4 regions of the Brevibacillus sp. NRRL NRS-603 genome follow, and region 3 is predicted to be linked to each of the others. Evidence: riboswitches for the same ligand, from Rfam matches in the RefSeq annotation. Region 3 holds a riboswitch; each other region holds the start of a gene.
What was found. A riboswitch is a leader RNA that binds a small molecule or an ion and turns the genes downstream of it on or off. The one in region 3 is predicted to bind cobalamin.

Region 1: linked by a shared signal. The riboswitch ahead of C7R94_RS13925 (ABC transporter substrate-binding protein) and the one ahead of cobO (cob(I)yrinic acid a,c-diamide adenosyltransferase) in region 3 are both predicted to bind cobalamin.
Region 2: linked by a shared signal. The riboswitch ahead of C7R94_RS16285 (ABC transporter substrate-binding protein) and the one ahead of cobO (cob(I)yrinic acid a,c-diamide adenosyltransferase) in region 3 are both predicted to bind cobalamin.
Region 4: linked by a shared signal. The riboswitch ahead of nrdI (class Ib ribonucleoside-diphosphate reductase assembly flavoprotein NrdI) and the one ahead of cobO (cob(I)yrinic acid a,c-diamide adenosyltransferase) in region 3 are both predicted to bind cobalamin.

The regions. Positions count from the first base shown of each region.
Region 1 is NZ_PXZN01000013.1:420,948-425,168, forward strand. It holds gene C7R94_RS13910 (ABC transporter permease) at 1-718, shown strand, start outside; gene C7R94_RS13915 (alpha/beta fold hydrolase) at 775-1,545, opposite strand; gene C7R94_RS13920 (M24 family metallopeptidase) at 1,669-2,760, shown strand; cobalamin riboswitch at 2,777-2,976, shown strand; gene C7R94_RS13925 (ABC transporter substrate-binding protein) at 3,145-4,164, shown strand; gene C7R94_RS13930 (FecCD family ABC transporter permease) at 4,189-4,221, shown strand, end outside.
Region 2 is NZ_PXZN01000016.1:234,204-238,424, reverse strand. It holds gene C7R94_RS16290 (FecCD family ABC transporter permease) at 1-152, opposite strand, end outside; gene C7R94_RS16285 (ABC transporter substrate-binding protein) at 154-1,149, opposite strand; cobalamin riboswitch at 1,307-1,456, opposite strand; gene C7R94_RS16280 (MBL fold metallo-hydrolase) at 1,606-2,550, opposite strand; gene C7R94_RS16275 (pyridoxamine 5'-phosphate oxidase family protein) at 2,707-3,270, shown strand; gene C7R94_RS16270 (MerR family transcriptional regulator) at 3,339-4,097, opposite strand.
Region 3 is NZ_PXZN01000008.1:121,668-125,888, forward strand. It holds gene C7R94_RS04005 (TerD family protein) at 1-1,742, shown strand, start outside; gene C7R94_RS04010 (M15 family metallopeptidase) at 1,827-2,519, opposite strand; cobalamin riboswitch at 2,702-2,917, shown strand; gene cobO (cob(I)yrinic acid a,c-diamide adenosyltransferase) at 3,158-3,706, shown strand; gene cobD (threonine-phosphate decarboxylase CobD) at 3,703-4,221, shown strand, end outside.
Region 4 is NZ_PXZN01000012.1:537,160-541,380, forward strand. It holds gene nrdE (class 1b ribonucleoside-diphosphate reductase subunit alpha) at 1-1,769, opposite strand, end outside; gene nrdI (class Ib ribonucleoside-diphosphate reductase assembly flavoprotein NrdI) at 1,756-2,115, opposite strand; cobalamin riboswitch at 2,277-2,476, opposite strand; gene C7R94_RS09665 (alpha/beta hydrolase) at 2,647-3,468, shown strand; gene C7R94_RS09670 (ACT domain-containing protein) at 3,500-4,012, opposite strand; gene C7R94_RS09675 (hypothetical protein) at 4,052-4,221, opposite strand, start outside.

The DNA of each region.
Region 1 (4,221 bases), on a different contig from region 3:
GTACTACGAAGGCGAGCTCGTGATGAAAAACAAGCCGCCTTCTGAAGCGCATTGGTTTGGAACAGATTACAATGGTCGTGATGTATTTAGTCGCGTTATTTATGGGGCACAAATCTCCTTGTGGGTAGGGACGTTCTCTGTCATTGGCTCCGTTCTCGCAGGGACCTTGCTCGGTCTTTTGGCAGGATACTATGGCAGATGGATCGATACGATCATTTCTCGTCTCTTTGATATTATGCTTGCGTTTCCAAGTATTCTTTTGGCTATCGCTGTCGTTGCCATCTTGGGGCCTTCTCTGCAAAACGCCTTGATTGCGATTGCAATTATTAACATTCCGACATTTGGACGCTTGGTGCGCGCACGCGTATTGAGCTTGAAGGAAGAAGAGTTCGTCATGGCTGCACGGGCAATCGGAATGAAAAATTCCCGGATTATCATGCAGCATATTTTGCCGAACAGCCTCGCCCCAATTATTGTGACCGGGACGATGGGGATCGCAACAGCGATTATCGAAGCAGCTGCACTTGGCTTTCTCGGGCTGGGTGCACAAGCACCAGAACCAGAATGGGGAAAAATGCTTGCTGATTCCCGTCAGTACATTCAGAAAGCACCATGGACTGTTATTTTTCCGGGGCTCTCTATCATGCTGACTGTTCTCGGCTTTAACTTAATCGGGGACGGCTTGCGCGATGCACTCGACCCGCGAATGAAGAGCTAATCCAATTGCAAAAAGACAGAAGGGAATGGAGATGCCGTCCCTCTGTCTTTTCTTATTTATCCTTGTTCCATAAAGGTGCGGCACAACTGATTGAAAGCAGGAGCAGCTTTCGTGATGACTTGATGTTTTACGTTAGGGATCATCTCGAGTCTTGCTTTTGGCAATTTCATCGAAAGCATTTGCGCATAATGATGCATCCGTTTATCTTGTTCGCCATAGGCAAGTAAAATCGGAAGCTGGATATTCCCAAGACGCTCCGTACATTGATAACGATGTCCGGCAGCGTAAAGGTATTTCAGGCTGGTGGGATCTGTTTTGGAGGCGTGCGCTGTCCACTTTTCCCGCATTTCTGGGTCATCGACATGTGAGGAAGCAATCGAACGGGCTAAAAGAGGAGCTCCGTGAAGCATCGACAATGCCTGTGCCATCCAGAATCGTCCATGTAAATACAGGTCATTTACTTCGGAAAAACCGCTCACGAGTATGCCGCCTTGTGCATGATCAGGATAGCGAAGACAATATTCAAGGGCGATAGAAGCACCTTGGGAGTACCCTAAAATAAAGGGACGCTCAATGCCGAGTGACGGGATCAGCCTATGGAGCTGTTCTGCCAACTCTCCAATAGAAAAAGGCTTCTCCATCGGCGAACTGTCACCATGTCCGGGCAAATCAGGGACAATGAGCTGATATGTATCTGCGAGTGTTTGCTGATAAATAAAATTGATAGAGCCGATGCATGGCGCATGGATACACAATAACGGTTGGCCTTTTCCCGATATGTGAAAAGTAAACTGTTTGCCATCCTGATGCACGAGTATTTGTTCCATTTTATTTTCACCCCACCCTTAGGTTGTCCGATACGAAGTAGATTTTGCAATTGAACTCTTCTTTTTTTGATGGGGAAGTGGTATTCTCGCAATAGAATAATTGGTGAAAGCAGGGTGAAGAAGTTGTTTCAAGAGCGCATTTCGAAGCTCCACACGTTTTTGACAGAGCAAGAGCTGAACGCGGTGTTGATTACCTCTCCCAAGCACGTCTACTATTTGACCGGATTTTTTACTGACCCGCATGAACGTTTTATGGGTCTTGTTATTCCTGCTGAGGGAAAGCCTTCCTTGATTGTACCTGCTCTTGATCGAGAAGCAGCGGCAGAAGCTTCGTTCGTTCAAGATATCTATACACATACGGATATCCAAAACCCGTATGAAATTCTCAAGCAAGTGTTGCCAGCGAACTTGGCGAAGCTCGGAATTGAGAAAAGTCATATGACTGTCGAGCGCTACGAAGCACTTGGGCAAGTTGTTCTGGCGTCGAGCTATGTGGACGTGGAAGAGCCACTGCGTGAAATGCGATTGATCAAATCCGCGGATGAAGTGGATCGTCTGAAGCACGCTGTTGTGTTGGTCGAGGATTCCTTGCGGGAGACCCTGAAAAAAGTCAAGATAGGTATGACCGAGACCGAAATCGTAGCTGAGCTGGAATTCCAGATGAAGCGCTTGGGTGCAGAAGGTCCATCCTTTACGTCCATGGTATTGGCAGGGGAGAAGTCGGCACTGCCACACGGAAAGCCAGGAACACGCCAAGTCCAAGAAGGCGACTTGCTTTTGTTTGATATCGGGGTGGCTGCAAACGGATATGTATCCGATATTACTCGTACCTTTGCTGTAGGCGAGATAAGTGCCCAGCTACAAGAAATTTACGAGACAGTATTGGCTGCCAACGAAGCAGCAATTGCTGAGATTCGTCCGGGTGTGACCTTTGCGCATTTGGATAAAACCGCTCGCGATGTCATTACCGCAAAAGGCTACGGAGAATACTTCATGCACCGTCTGGGGCATGGACTTGGGATGGATGTACACGAATATCCGTCTGTTCACAGCCAGAACCAAGAAGCGCTTCGTCCAGGGATGGTATTTACGATTGAGCCAGGCATCTATCTTCCAGGTGTAGGCGGCGTGCGAATTGAAGACGATGTATTGGTTACGGAAACGGGCGTTGAAATACTCACGCAGTTCCCGAAAAAACTGACTTCTATCAACTAATGAAAAAATCGTGAAAATTGAATACGTATCGAATGGTGCTGGATGGTATAAGCCGTCAGCTTAAAAGGGAAGTCCGGTGAGAAACCGGCGCGGTCCCGCCACTGTAACGAGGAGCGCCTAGCGAATAGCCACTGTTTTTTGCAAGACAAAAAATGGGAAGGTAGCTGGGGGTGTTGATTCGTAAGCCAGGAGACCTGCCATGCGATCATATACAATCGACCCACGAGGATGGGACAGATGTGGAAGCAGTCTATGAAAGGGCGCCTTTGTGCCTGCTTATAGCTTTATCTACGTTTGTCGTGCACCTCCCGATTGAAATGGGGGGTGCTTTTTTTGTGGAGGATTGGTTCAACCCAACATTTCCAACAGAAAAGGGGATTACTGATGTTTAAGGCAAACAAAACACATACATTAATGAAGGGACTAGGTTTCGGTATCATGACAGCTGCCATGCTTTTGGTTTCGGCATGCGGCTCTGCTACGACAACACAGGCTCCAGCCAAAACAGAACAAACAGCTGTTCCAGCATCAGAGAGCAAGCCTGTAACACTAACCAATAATGGCATCGAAATGACCTATCCAAAAGCGCCTGAGCGTGCTGTGACTTTGAACCAACACGTCACGGAAATCATGCTGGCATTGGGCCTGGCTGATAAAATGGTCGGAACCGCGTGCCTAGACGATAAAATCCTTCCGGAGTTAAAGGCAGATTACGACAAGATTCCGGTACTGTCTGACAAGTATCCTACGAAAGAAGTGCTGTTGGCAGCGAACCCAGACTTCGTATACGCCGGATGGAAAAGTGGATTCGGCGAAAAGGGCGTAGGAACGATGCAGGACTTGGAAAAGGTCGGCATCAAATCGTATCTGCAAGAGTCATCTAGCATTCCTGGACCGACAATTGACGATGTGTTCGCGGATATTACGAATATTGGGCGCATTTTCCGTGTGGAGGACAAAGCCAATGATTTGATCCATAAAATGAAGAGTGAAATGGATCAAACGATTAGCAAAATTGGCAAGGTGGACGAGCCACTGAAAGTGTTCGTGTACGACAACGGGGAAGATAAACCTTTCACAGCAGCCAACAACTACATGACGTCCTTAATTAAGACTGCTGGCGGTAAGAACATTTTTGATGACATTCAAAAGGGTTGGGCAGAGGTCAGTTGGGAACAAGTAGTGAGTCGCAATCCAGATGTGATTATTATCGTAGACTACGGTGATAGAACCGTCGAGCAAAAACGCAATTTCCTTTTGACCAAAAAAGAACTAGCGGATATTCCGGCGATTAAAAATCAACGACTGATGGTATTGCCTTTGTCTGCGGCTTCTGAAGGTGTTCGAGCACCGATTGCGCTAAAAATATTGGCGGAAGGACTCTACCCGGATAAATTCAAATAGAGTACACCCTTTTTAAGGGAGGGAATAGCACTGCAACAGATCAAATTACCTTATATC
Region 2 (4,221 bases), on a different contig from region 3:
ATCCACTCAGACAAGCCCGGGATCTGATGGAGCAGGATGAGCCATACTTGCGAAATGGGGAGTTGTGCAGCCCCCATCGAGATACTGATAACTATTGATGCCAGAAGGACGAGACAGCTGACTCCTCCCCATATGAACAATCGTCTCTTCATTTTATTTCACCAAGTCAGGGTAAATCGCCTTGGCTACTTCGATTAAGCCTTGTGTAATACGTGGACCAGGACGGGACAAAGTATTTTGGTCCATGCCAAAGATTTGTTTTTCACGGATCGCCTTCATTTTATCCCAGCCATTGCGATTCGCGATCAAATCCTCCAGCTTGGCGCCAGTCTTTTCATCGGTAATTCCGCTCGCATACAAAATGACGTCCGGGTCGTTTTGCAAAATCTTTTCTTCACTGATCGGATTCCAGCCTTGGGTGTCGGAAGCAATGTTTGTCGCTCCAGCCAGTGTGATGAGTTCGTCCATGAATTCGCCTTTTCCGACTGTCCAGCCTGGGGAGAATTCCAGGTATACCTTTTTCTTCTCTTCCGGTTTTACATTTTTCACGGCTTCTTGCACGTACGCGATATCCTTCTTCATTTGCGCGACGACTTTTTCGGCTTGTTCCTGTGTATTCGTGATAACTCCCATCGTTAAAACATTGTTAAGGATGTCATCCATCTTTGTCGGATGAGTAATATAGACGGGCATTCCGAGAGATTTGAGCTTGTCAGCAACTGGCTTTTCCATCGAAATCCCACCGACGATCATATCCGGCGTTTGAGCGAGAATGGCTTCTTCATTTGGTTTGACGACACCGCCAATTTTCGGTTTTGCCTTCGCCGCTTCAGGATAATCGTCATAGTCTGAGACAGCTACGATCCGATCTTCCAAGCCTAATGCGAACAAAATCTCTGTCTCGGCAGGTGATGTTGAGACGATTCGCTCAGGAGCTTTCGCAAAGGTTACTTCTTTTCCTGTCGCATCCGTAACTGTCAATGGATACGTTGTTTGTTTTGCAGGCTGCCCGGCCGCGCTCTCCTGCGGTGCTGTCTGCGGTACGCTTGTTTGTCCACCTGGTGCTGGCTGGCCGTTATCGTTACCCGCACAACCTGCGAGACTCGCCGCAACTAGTAATGGGATCATGAATCGCAATGAACGTTTCATATGTAGAACTTCCTTTCTGCATGTCTGATTGACTGTACCTTCCAATAAAAAAAGCGACCCTTGCTTCCAATCGGAAATCAAAGGGTCGGCACCTCAGTGCAAACAGACAGGATGATCTGCTTCCTGAAATAGGCCAATCCTTTCCGCGAAGGCAACAGGCACGAAACACAAACAGGCAGGTCTCCTGGCTTACGGCTGAGGAACGAGCCGATTTACAGTGGCGGGACCGCGTCGGATTTTCACCGACTTCCCTTTTCACCCGATCTTTTTGTTAAAAAGACGAGGCACCTATTTGCTGTTTGAAATTGTCACAGTCCATGATTCATCCTACATCATAGCATTCCTTGGATGAAAAAAGAATGACCAACACGCAAGCCAATACTTTCTTGCCCGCTAAAAATGAAAAACGCCTGAACAAAAGGTTCAGGCAACTGGAATGCTTTTGGCGGCAGGCTATTACCCTCGTTTGTGCAAATAATCTAGAATGCCCATGGAGCATACCTGTAAATCGAGCTTGAGTATTTCCAAAACTTCGTGGTCACCACTGATTCCTTGTGACTGTAGATGATCCGAGACTCGTTCAAATAGCGTACGAGACAGTTCTTCATAGGTTTGTCCAGCATCAATCGCTGACTCTCCTTCCGCCACAAACACAGGGAGCCACTCACGTATTTGGCGGTACACATCGTCTACCTGCTCAGACATCCCAAAATGACCAAAGTAAATGCGATTCAGCTTGCGTGCTTCAAAACGGTCTAAAGACGCTAACATGGCATCCGGGTCAAACTGATTCGGGGAAGTAGATGGCAGCACGAGGTGTATGCCATCCTTTTTAAGCTGTGGATAAAGTACACCGGCCGTATCACCTGTGAACATCCCGCGGCTTACGGGATCGTAGATGCTGAAGTGATGATTGGCATGCCCTGGCGAATCCATAAACTCCAATACGCAATTCTCTCCGATCTTTAGTGTATCCCCGTCCCCGCGAATCAAAATCCGCTCCACGGAAACAGCCTCAATCGGATCGAACAATCGATCAAAATCATCATGATACACTGCTCTCGCCCCTGCGATCAGTCGGCTCGGATCAACGAGATGACGTGCACCTTTCGGGTGGACAACGACCTTTGCGTTCGGGCAATCCTTTAGAAAAAGTCCGGCTCCTCCTGCATGATCCAAGTGTATGTGTGTGACGATGACGTATTTTACTTGTTCTGTCGTATAACCGAGCTTGGCAAGACCGGCCTTGATATACGGGACAGAGGGGCTTGGTCCTGTTTCGACCAAAGTGAGCTCCTCTTCTGCGATCACATATGTCCCCGTACGTTCTGCCCAGCCCATATCAAAACCGTCTATTAAATGGATGCGTTCCCCTAAGTAAATTGGCTGTGATGCTTGCATGTAAATGCTCCTCCTTTTCAAAAACAATATATTGCATGAATATTTACACTTTACCATCTATTTTGGACGCATTGAGGATAAACACACAAAATCTTCATATTTTTATCGTAATATGAGGACAGCAAAAATAATTCCATTACCTGGAGGGGTGCAAAAATGGGTAAGCTTTTTTCTGAATTACGACCTGAGCATGAGGCGTTTATCAAGAAGCAACAGATGTTCTTTGTTGCCTCTGCTCCTATGGACACGGATGGTCACGTGAATCTTTCACCAAAAGGGTACGATTCCTTTCGCATTATATCGCCTACAGAGGTCGCCTATTTGGACCTGACTGGAAGCGGAAACGAAACCAGTGCTCATCTACAGGAAAATGGCAGGATTACTCTCATGTTCTGCGCATTTGAAGGCCCCCCTCTCATCATGCGCCTCTACGGCAAAGGAACGGTTATTCTCCCAGATACACCTCGATGGGATGAGCTCGTGAAAGACTTCCCGCTTCTACCCGGGGCTCGTCAAATCATTACCGTGAACATCCAAGAAGTAAAGACTTCTTGCGGTTGGGCCATTCCCTTCTATACCTTTTCAAAAGACCGTGACACCCTTCAAAAATGGACCTTGGCTAAAGATGAGCAGGAACTGCTTGCTTATCAACAAGAAAACAACGTACGAAGCATGGATGGATTGCCAACACCATTGGGACAAAAGCTTTTCCCGCAGTAAAAGGGGATAACGAAACGTAAAACGAGAAAGAAGCTGCCTTGCTCGCAGCTTCTTTGTTTGAAACCTCTTTACTTACTGGTATAAATGGTCACTGCATCGCGGAGAAACGCGGCTACACCTGGCTGCTCCTTGTCATAGTAAGCGGTAAAACGCGGGTCATCGACGTACATCTGGGCAACACCTGCGTGCGCTTCTTTGCTGTAGCTGTCCCAATAAAAGCTGAGCCATTGACGGTGAAGATCTGCTGCTTTTTGCGCAAGCTCATGAGCAGGATCTCCCGTCGCAAAAGCCTGTGCCAACGTCTCATGCAGTTCTTCATTCAACTGCTCAAGTGCGGCGTACTCCTGCTCGGTCATTCCTTTGATTTTTTGATTGGATTTGTCAACCAGGTCACTTCCATATTTTGCACGAATTTCTTCTCCGTATTGCGCCTCGTTGTCGTCAACCAACTTTTGCTTGAAGCCTTCAAATTTTTGTTTGTCACTCATCGTTTTGGTCCCCTCTCTTTGTGCTAATGTCAAATCGACATTGGCGATTAACGCATCCAATTGCGCTCGCCTTTCCAGGAGCTTCTCGCGGTGCTCCCGCAGTGCCCGGTCAGCATCAAAGGTTGGTGAATTCAGGATCTCCTTGATTTCCTCCAAGCTCACACCCAGCTCGCGGTAAAAAAGGATTTGCTGCAATCGATCAACCTCTTGCTGTCCGTAAATGCGATACCCTGACGAATTGATTCTCGCCGGCTTGAGAAGATCAATTTCATCGTAGTATCGGAGCGTCCGGGTGCTGACACCCGCCAGGAGTCCTAGCTTTTGCACCGTATATTCCATGTTCATTCCTCCTGACAAATTGATCGTACACATTTACGGACCGTCAATGTCAAACACATTTTCATAAAAAAATTGGCGTTACTCTTTATCCATAATTTGCTAAAATATAGAGAAAGACATACAA
Region 3 (4,221 bases):
AAAAACGGTTGCCTTTGCTGAGAGAATCTCGCCTGAAGCTGATTCATCTGGGCACAGACGAAGAGCTGTTGCAGGTAGGAATGAACTTGCTTCGCTCCAATAGCTCGCTGTCGGCTACTGACAAGGAAGACTTGGAGGGCTTGATTCAGAGCTATGAAGGAATCGCAGAAGCTCTGCCAGCAGAGATTCCGCAAAAGGAAAACGTGGCAATCGCTGCTAGCCTGCTGCTCAAGTATGACAAGCTGCCTGCTGCTTTTTTTGCCCATCATTGCAAAACAGCGACAGATGTATTGCGTCTGGCGGTGGCGCTGTCTGATGGGGATGTTAGCTTGGCAGAGCCTGCAAAATTTCGCAAGTTCAAACGCGGGGAAAGAAGATTGCTCCTCCGTCTTCTGGAAGCCAGCTCGAATATCGTAGAAGACATGAATCGTTACAAAAACAGATGGATTCGTCTCGGGGAAATCTTGCATCCGTTTGAATATAAGGATCGATATCCGAAAGCGGCACAAGCATTCGATATTTTGCGCAACAATCACAAGATTGAGACGTTCAATAGCCAAGTAGAGCAGGCGCTGGTCCGTACGGATGTGAATGCGGCGATCAAGCTGCTCGAACAGCGTCCAGGGGAATTTGCTCGTCGTCTGGATCATTTATTGCGTTTGACGGAGCAGGGGAATCCAGTCCTTTCAGCCTTCGAGAAAATTGCGGACGGTGTATCGACTCCGGTTCTTCTGCAAGTCATGAATCACTTTGATAAACGGGACAGCTACGGGGAATGGCGGACCTTTTTTCCGAAAGGGCAAGTGGCAAAAGTACAGGCAATCGAAAACCGAGTGCCAGGCTTGCAAGAGGACATCAGACAGAAGGCAGCGGATATTTGTCGGACATCGTTGTTAAACCGTTTTGCCCAATTACCTTCGCTGGGCAACGTCTACATCGATCCGCGGCTGCAGGAGCATCTCGTTCCGTTTTCGATGCGATCCGCCAGTAAAGCACTGCGAACGATCGCACGCGGCTCCCGACTATCGATCCCGGATGGAGGAACGATTCGCTTTTTCCTCTGGTGGAGGGAAGGGATCGTCAACGATGTCCCTACAGGCCGAGTCGATATCGATTTGTCTGCCGTGCTCTATAACGGAGACTGGAAGTACATGGAGCATATTTCCTATACCAATCTGCGTTCCGACAAGTATCAAGCGTGCCATAGCGGGGATATTGTGGAGGCTCCCAATGGCGCGTGCGAATTCATCGACATCGACATGGAATCTGTCATCCGCTATGGCGGTCGATATGTCGTCATGAACCTGTATTCGTTTACGAGTCAGCCTTATTGCGATTTGCCTGAATGCTACGCAGGCTGGATGATTCGGTCGGCACCACAGACAGGAGAAATTTTCGAGCCACAGACGGTACAGGACAAGATTGATCTCGCCGCAAACACGCGGATTTGTATCCCGGTCATTCTGGATCTCGTGGAGAGAAAAGTGATTTGGACAGATATCGCCTTGAATTCCGATCCGCGTTTTGCCAACAATGTGGAGTCGAATGCCGGAGGGGTGGAACTGATGGGAAGAGCGCTCACCTCGTTGGTGAAGCCAACCCTGCATGAGTTGTTCATGCTTCACGCACAGGCGAGAGGGAAGCTGACTGATCAAGCTGAAGAGGCAGATACGGTATTTTCCTTGGAGGAAGGGATTACCCCGTTTGATACGGAGATCATCATGGCGGATTTTATGCAGTGATTGTTTCATAAAGGAATAAGCAAGACCGTCAGGCAGTATTGTGCTGACGGTCTTTTCATTTCTTACATCGACAAAACTCCGCTCTTACATCGACAAAACTCCGCCATAGATCGGCTCTTGCTGCGTTTTTTGTCCCCAGGTGCGCGTGCCATACTCGAAATGCCACCATTCTTTCGGATAGTTGACGAATCCGGCGGCAGTCATCAAATGATACAACAGTCGGCGATGGTCTCGAATCTCGATGTCTTTTTGGGTAGGCTGTACAAGTTCTTCATAATGGCGAGTCTCAGCCCTTTCACTGAAATCATCGAAGGCTGTTCCCATCTCCAGCCAGCCATCAGGTCCTGCGATAGTCAGATCAACTGCACCACCGGATAGGTGAGGCGACGGTTTGAAGAGGTCCGTTGTTGGATAAGCGACGAATTTGCTCAATTGTTCCGTGAGTGCGGGCCCTTCCTGCCAGCCTTGTAGAAGCAAGGCTTCACGAAAACGGGCATATAACGATGCCTGTACCTCGAACGAGCGCCAGCCATCCAGTACGACGAGCTTGTAGCCAACAGGCAGTTTCGCGGCTGCCGTGGCGAGCCTGCGTGCTGCCCCTTCTCGCAAAAAGGCTTCTGGCTGCGTTCCGGCATAACCCTCGTGGTAGTAGGCTGGATAGACTGTGATTTGTTCCGCAAGGGAAGAGAGGGGGATCATCGGTTCGCCGCATTCCTTGATCGGCAGTGGGCTGGGCAGGACCATGTCTGGTATTTTTGGAATCGGAGGAAATAGCATGACTGCACACCACTTTCGATTGTTTTGCCAATAGGGTAACGAAAATTTTCAAGTAAGTAAACGGTGATTATCTTATTTTTCTGCCAATAGACACCTGTGATGAATCGGCAGCTTTTGCTTGAATCCTCGGTAGCTTTTGCTATTATTAAAGCAAGTGCTTGTCAACGAAACGAATGACATTTACATATGGAAGAGAAACAGGTCCTTGTTTTAGCGAAACCGATTCGCAGGAGCAAGGTTAAAAGGGAAGTTTGGTGAAAAGCCAACGCGGTCCCGCCACTGTAAGAGAGTAGCTGTTCTTCAAGGCACCATGCCATCCACTGCCCATCCGGGAGCGGGAAGGAGAAGAAGAGCGATGATCCTCGAGCCAGGAGACCTGCCTGTTTTATGTTTACACTGATTTCCTTCGGGTCAAAGGAAGAGGTGAGGATTGTTGCTTTTCAGCTATCCGCGCTTTGTTTTTCCTTACGTACTGGGGGGAAACAGAGCGCTTTTTTTCTGTGAAAAACGTCTCGACGTTTTTCATAAAAGTGGATGCGACCGCTTGCGGTCAACAAAACGGTCATGACTGTTTTGTTGCTTCGGAAAGTATGGATGGAACAGCGGAGTAAAATACGTCACTTTTTGAGGTGGTCAGGATGGAGAAAAACGATAAGAAGCGGGGCTTGACCCTCGTTTACACAGGAGACGGCAAAGGAAAAACAACAGCAGCAGTCGGGTTGGCTGTGCGAGCGACAGGGCGCGGGAAAAAGGTGCTGATGGTTCAATTCATCAAGTCGCCGGAGCGAACATACGGAGAAAAGATTATTTTCGATAAATTGGGCATTGAAATCGTGCAAATGGGCGTCGGCTTCACCTGGACGAAGACACCGGAGGAGCATCGTCAGGCATTGAAAGAAGCTTGGGCTTTTGCGAGCGAGAAGCTCTCTTCCGGCGCGTACGATGTCGTTATTTTGGATGAGCTGAATAATGCATTGGCGATTGACCGCTTCCCGATTGACGATGTGTTGCCACTGTCCGATGTGTTGGAAGCGATTCAAAACAGGCCAAGTCATATCCACCTCGTGATTACGGGACGGGCAGCAAAGCAGGAGATTTTGGACATCGCAGATTTGGTGACAGAGATGAAGCCAATCAAGCATTACTACGATGAAGGGATTCCAGCTGTGCTGGGGGTAGAGTTTTGACAAGCGCAGGTGTAATAGAAACGTACGGTCATGGTGGAGACCTGCTGAGCGCAGCGCAGCGCTTTGGTCGAGAGCCTGGGCAGTTTCTGGATTACAGTGCCAATATTAATCCGCTAGGGATGCCAGCAAGCGTCCGTGAGTTGCTGCTGGCTTCGTTGGCTGCTGTAGCGCATTACCCAGACCCTGGACATCGTGTGTTTCGTCGTGCGCTGGCGAAACGGCTGCAAGTGCCGGAGGAATGGTTGCTGCCTGCCAATGGTGCAGCGGAGGCAATGGCATTGGCCATCCTCGGTCTTTCGCCGCAAACAGTTGGTGTGGTATATCCTTGCTTTTCGGAATACGCGCAACTTTCCGAGCAGTATGGAGCCCGTGTCATTGGCTGCTTTGGGAAGGAAACGAACGGGTACAAGCCTGATCCTGCAGAGCTGTACACGCTTTTTACGCAGTCTGATCTCGTATTTGTCGGGTCACCAAACAATCCGACAGGAATCCTGTATCAGCCGGATGAGCTGCGC
Region 4 (4,221 bases), on a different contig from region 3:
GGCATCACGCTAGAAGTCGCATTCTGAATATAGGAAATGCTCTGTGTCGGTGCAATTGCCAAACGGTACGCATGGTAAACGCCATGCTTTTGCACCTTTTGCTTTAGTTGCGCCCAATCCTCTGGCGTCGGAATGTGCATTCCTTCGAAGAGAAGCTTTGCTTTTTCCGTTCGCGGGCTATAATCGTTCGTCACGTACTTGTTAAAATAAGTGCCTTTTGCATATTCCGATTGTTCAAAGCCCAAGAAGGTCTTGCCTGTTTCCTTGGCAATTTCCATGCTTTTTTCCAAGGAGTAGAAGTTCATCATCATGAAAAACGTACGAGCGAAATCCTTCGCCTCTTCACTCTCATAAGCGATTTTGTTCTTTGCCAGATAACCGTTAAGGTTCATCGCACCGAGACCTACTGAGTGCAGCTCGCGATTTGCCTTTTGAACGCCTGGAGCGTTTTCTACACGCGTCATATAACTCACGGCTGTAATGGCTTCGATTCCTTCGTGGACGGATTCACGGATCATTTTGCGTTCCATCACGTTGACAATATTGAGTGATGCCAAATTGCAGCTAATATCGCGACGAATGATATCCATCTCGCCGTAATTGGTAATCGTGGAAGTCTCCTGTAGCTGGAAGATTTCCGTGCACAGGTTGGACATTTTCACCGAACCGAGATCTTTCAGCGCATGGTTGTTGTTCGCATTCGTTTTGTTCATGATGTACGGATAGCCCGATTCCATTTGGATCATCGCGATTTTGGTCAGCATCTCGCGTGCGCTCATCACGGTCTTTTTCTTAATGCGATCGTTTGCCAATAGCTCCTCGTACATCTCATCAAGGTCCATATCATCCAGATGCACGCCGTATTCTTTGTACACGGAGTATGGAGCAAACACAGTCAATGGCTTGTTTTCCTCAGCCAGCTTGTAGAAAACGTTTGGTACAATCAGGCCGATGGACAACGTTTTGATGCGTGCCTTTTCATCTGCATTGATCTTTTTGCAATCGAGAAACTCGTTGATATCCCAGCCGAAGATGTTGTAATATGCTGCACCTGAGCCTTTGCGCTGCCCCATTTGATCTGCGTAGGAAAACGCATCTTCCAGCAGCTTGAGAACTGGCATGACACCTTTTGCTGCGCCCTCGACGCCTTTGATCGGCTCTCCTCGTCCGCGAAGCTTGGACAGGTTCACCGCTACACCGCCGCCAATTTTGGATAGCTGCATACAAGTTCCCAAAATAAAGTTGATGGAGTTCAGTGAGTCATCCATTTCTAGCAAGAAGCAGGAGACCATTTCTCCACGGCGGCTTTTGCCTGCGTTCAGGAAGGTAGGTGTCGCCGGCTGCAAGCGTTGATCCATCATGGAGACTGTTAAACGCTTGGCGAGCTCAAAGTCACCTTGTCCAAGGGACAGTGCCACAACGGCCACCCGGTCTGGATACTGCTCCAAGTACATCGATTTATCGTTCGTTTTCAAAGCGTAATCTTTATAAAATTTGGAGATAGCCATGTACGAAGCAAATTGAAAATCAGCGTCATAGGCCAAACGAAAAACTTCATCGACCTGCTCAACAGTGTATGTTTCATAGACGTTTTCATAGAAGTCATTCTCGATCAAATAGTCCATGCGTTCTTTGACACTGCCAAAAGTCATCGTATTGGACTGCACTTCTTCCATGAAGACCGCAACCGCTTCCCGATCCTTTTCCAGTTGATAAAATCCGTCGTTGCCACGCTGCATCAGTTCGTTGTTCAATTCAATATGCCGCAATTGCTGCCACCCCACTCGTAAATTGTTCCACATCCCGGCCGGTACCGGACAGTTCAAATTTTGAAATTACCGGAACGCCATATTGGCTCGCGATCGTATCCGCGCTTCTGGCGAAGCTGGCTCCCCAGTTGCGGTTGCCGCTAGCGGATACTCCGCGCAGATGGACATGATTTCGCTTCAGGAACGTCGCCACCTTCTCCGGCACTTGTCCGAATCCTGTCGTGTATGTGATCAAAATGAATGGCTCGTCCAGCACCATATCTTGATCAATTTCCACATGTGGCAAATTAATTTTATTGACGAATCTTCGGACGTTTCCTGTTTTTGAATCGTAAGCGATTAGCATGTCCCTCATCCTATCCTACTATTTTTACTCTGTATGTATGTTATTTAGCCAAAGTAAAAGCGCATCCGACGTTTACATGCCGAATGCGCGTGATGACTTCCATCTAGCAATTCGCCAATGCGAATTGAGCGCTCGAACACTTCCCTATCTCCCGTAGGGTAAACAGTGCAAGCGGTTAGGCAGGTCTCCTGGCTTTTGGATCATCGCTCCATTTACACCTTCCCGATCCTTCAAGATCAGTGGCATTCACTCGTAAATGGAACTCTCTCATTACAGTGGCGGGACCGCGTCGGATTCTCACCGACTTCCCTATTAAGTCTACCAAATCTAGCTGGTAAACACCTTACCGCATCAATATGTAGTTGGTAAAACTTACTTTACCTCAATATATCGTAGGAGTCAAGCTCAGTATGGGCTCTTTTCGAAAACTAACTATTCTCCTTTTTCGGCTATTGCCAATCTCTGGTTCCCGTTCATATAATAGATTTTGTGCGTGTTGGTTAGCCTTGGAGAGATTGGAGAGTAGCCGTCATGAAAAGCACCGACTATCAACCGGTCGTCATTCCTCGTTCTTACAGTAAAATCATGACTTATCAAGAACGAGACTATCACATTTTCGTAAGTGTACCTGCCGATCCCCCTCCGGAATCAGGCTTTCCCGTCATATATTTGCTAGATGGCAACTCTGTTTTTGCCACCATGACCGAAGCGATACGGAAACAATCACGTGGCCCTGAACGAACTGGCGTGTATCCTGCTATCGTCGTCGGGATTGGGTATCCAACGGACGGACCGTACCATCCTGCCCGTTTCTTTGATTACACGTATGAAGTTCCCTTCTCAGAGCTTCCTGGCAACCCAAAAGGTGCAGAGTGGCCTCAGATGGGAGGAGCGGAGCAGTTCCTCACCTTTTTGGAGGAGGAGCTCAAGCCCAGCATCGAAAACGACTTCCCCGTCGATCGGACGCAGCAAGCGATTTTTGGACATTCGCTAGGCGGGTTGTTTGTTTTGCATGTACTTTTGACCAAACCACATGCTTTTCAACGTTATATAGCTGGGAGTCCCTCGATTCATTGGAATGAGAGTGTCCTGCTTGCGAAGGAGAGTCAATTGCCGAAGCTGCTGACAGATGACCTCGACGTTCATGCGCTCCTCACCATTGGGGAGCTGGAAAACGATGGGCGATTCTTGGTCAAAGAAAAATCTCTGGCGCTGGTCGAACGATTGTCCTCCATGGGCAACGGTCAAATCAAAGCTTCCTTTAAAGAATTTGCTGACGAAAATCATTCGTCCGTTTTACCAGTCCTCATTAGCCAAGGACTCAAATTCGCTACGAAAAAAACTGCCCGCTAAAAACGGGCAGTTTTTGTTTAGCATGATTCGCTTACTGGAGAGATAACACTTTGGTGATTTGGGGCAGCTCTTCGATGGCGGATACAATCGTCGGTGTAATCTCTTCATCAGTCACAGAGATAAGCAGGGCATTCTTCCCTTTTTGCTCGCGCGATACATTCAACTTGGAAACATTGATTTGATACTCGGCCAGTTTTCGTGAGACATCATAAATCACGCCTGGATAATCGATATGGTGAACCAACAATCCATGGGCCCCTGGAGGTATGCGACACGCGCAGTAATTTACTTCACTGATGTACACTTCTCTCCAGTCCTGCGCAAAGGTGTACTTGTTCGCTCCTACACGCAAAATCGCCAAATGATTCGCATATTCGCCGGAGCTGTGTTGGACAGGAACCTTCGTCCCGAGTCCTTCCACTAGCATTGTTGCGATTTCCTCTTTATTTTCATGAGCAAGAATACTTAATTGTGCACCCGCTAACTCTGGCTCGAGTCTTCGAATCAGTTCAGCCAGCTCACGCAGTCCAGCATATTGGGTCATGTGATGCCTTCACTCTCCCAGTCAGGTTTATCCTTGTTTTTACGGCAGAATCCATGCTTCCGGCTCTTTCTTAATGGAGGATTCGTTATCAGCACGATACCAAGCCGTCAACGTTTGCCCATCTTTTGTATAGTAGATTCGGTAGATAGTATTGCCTTTTCCGCCGTTGGGAAAAGGACTTTCCTCCAGCGGAACCGCTGTCACTCCAT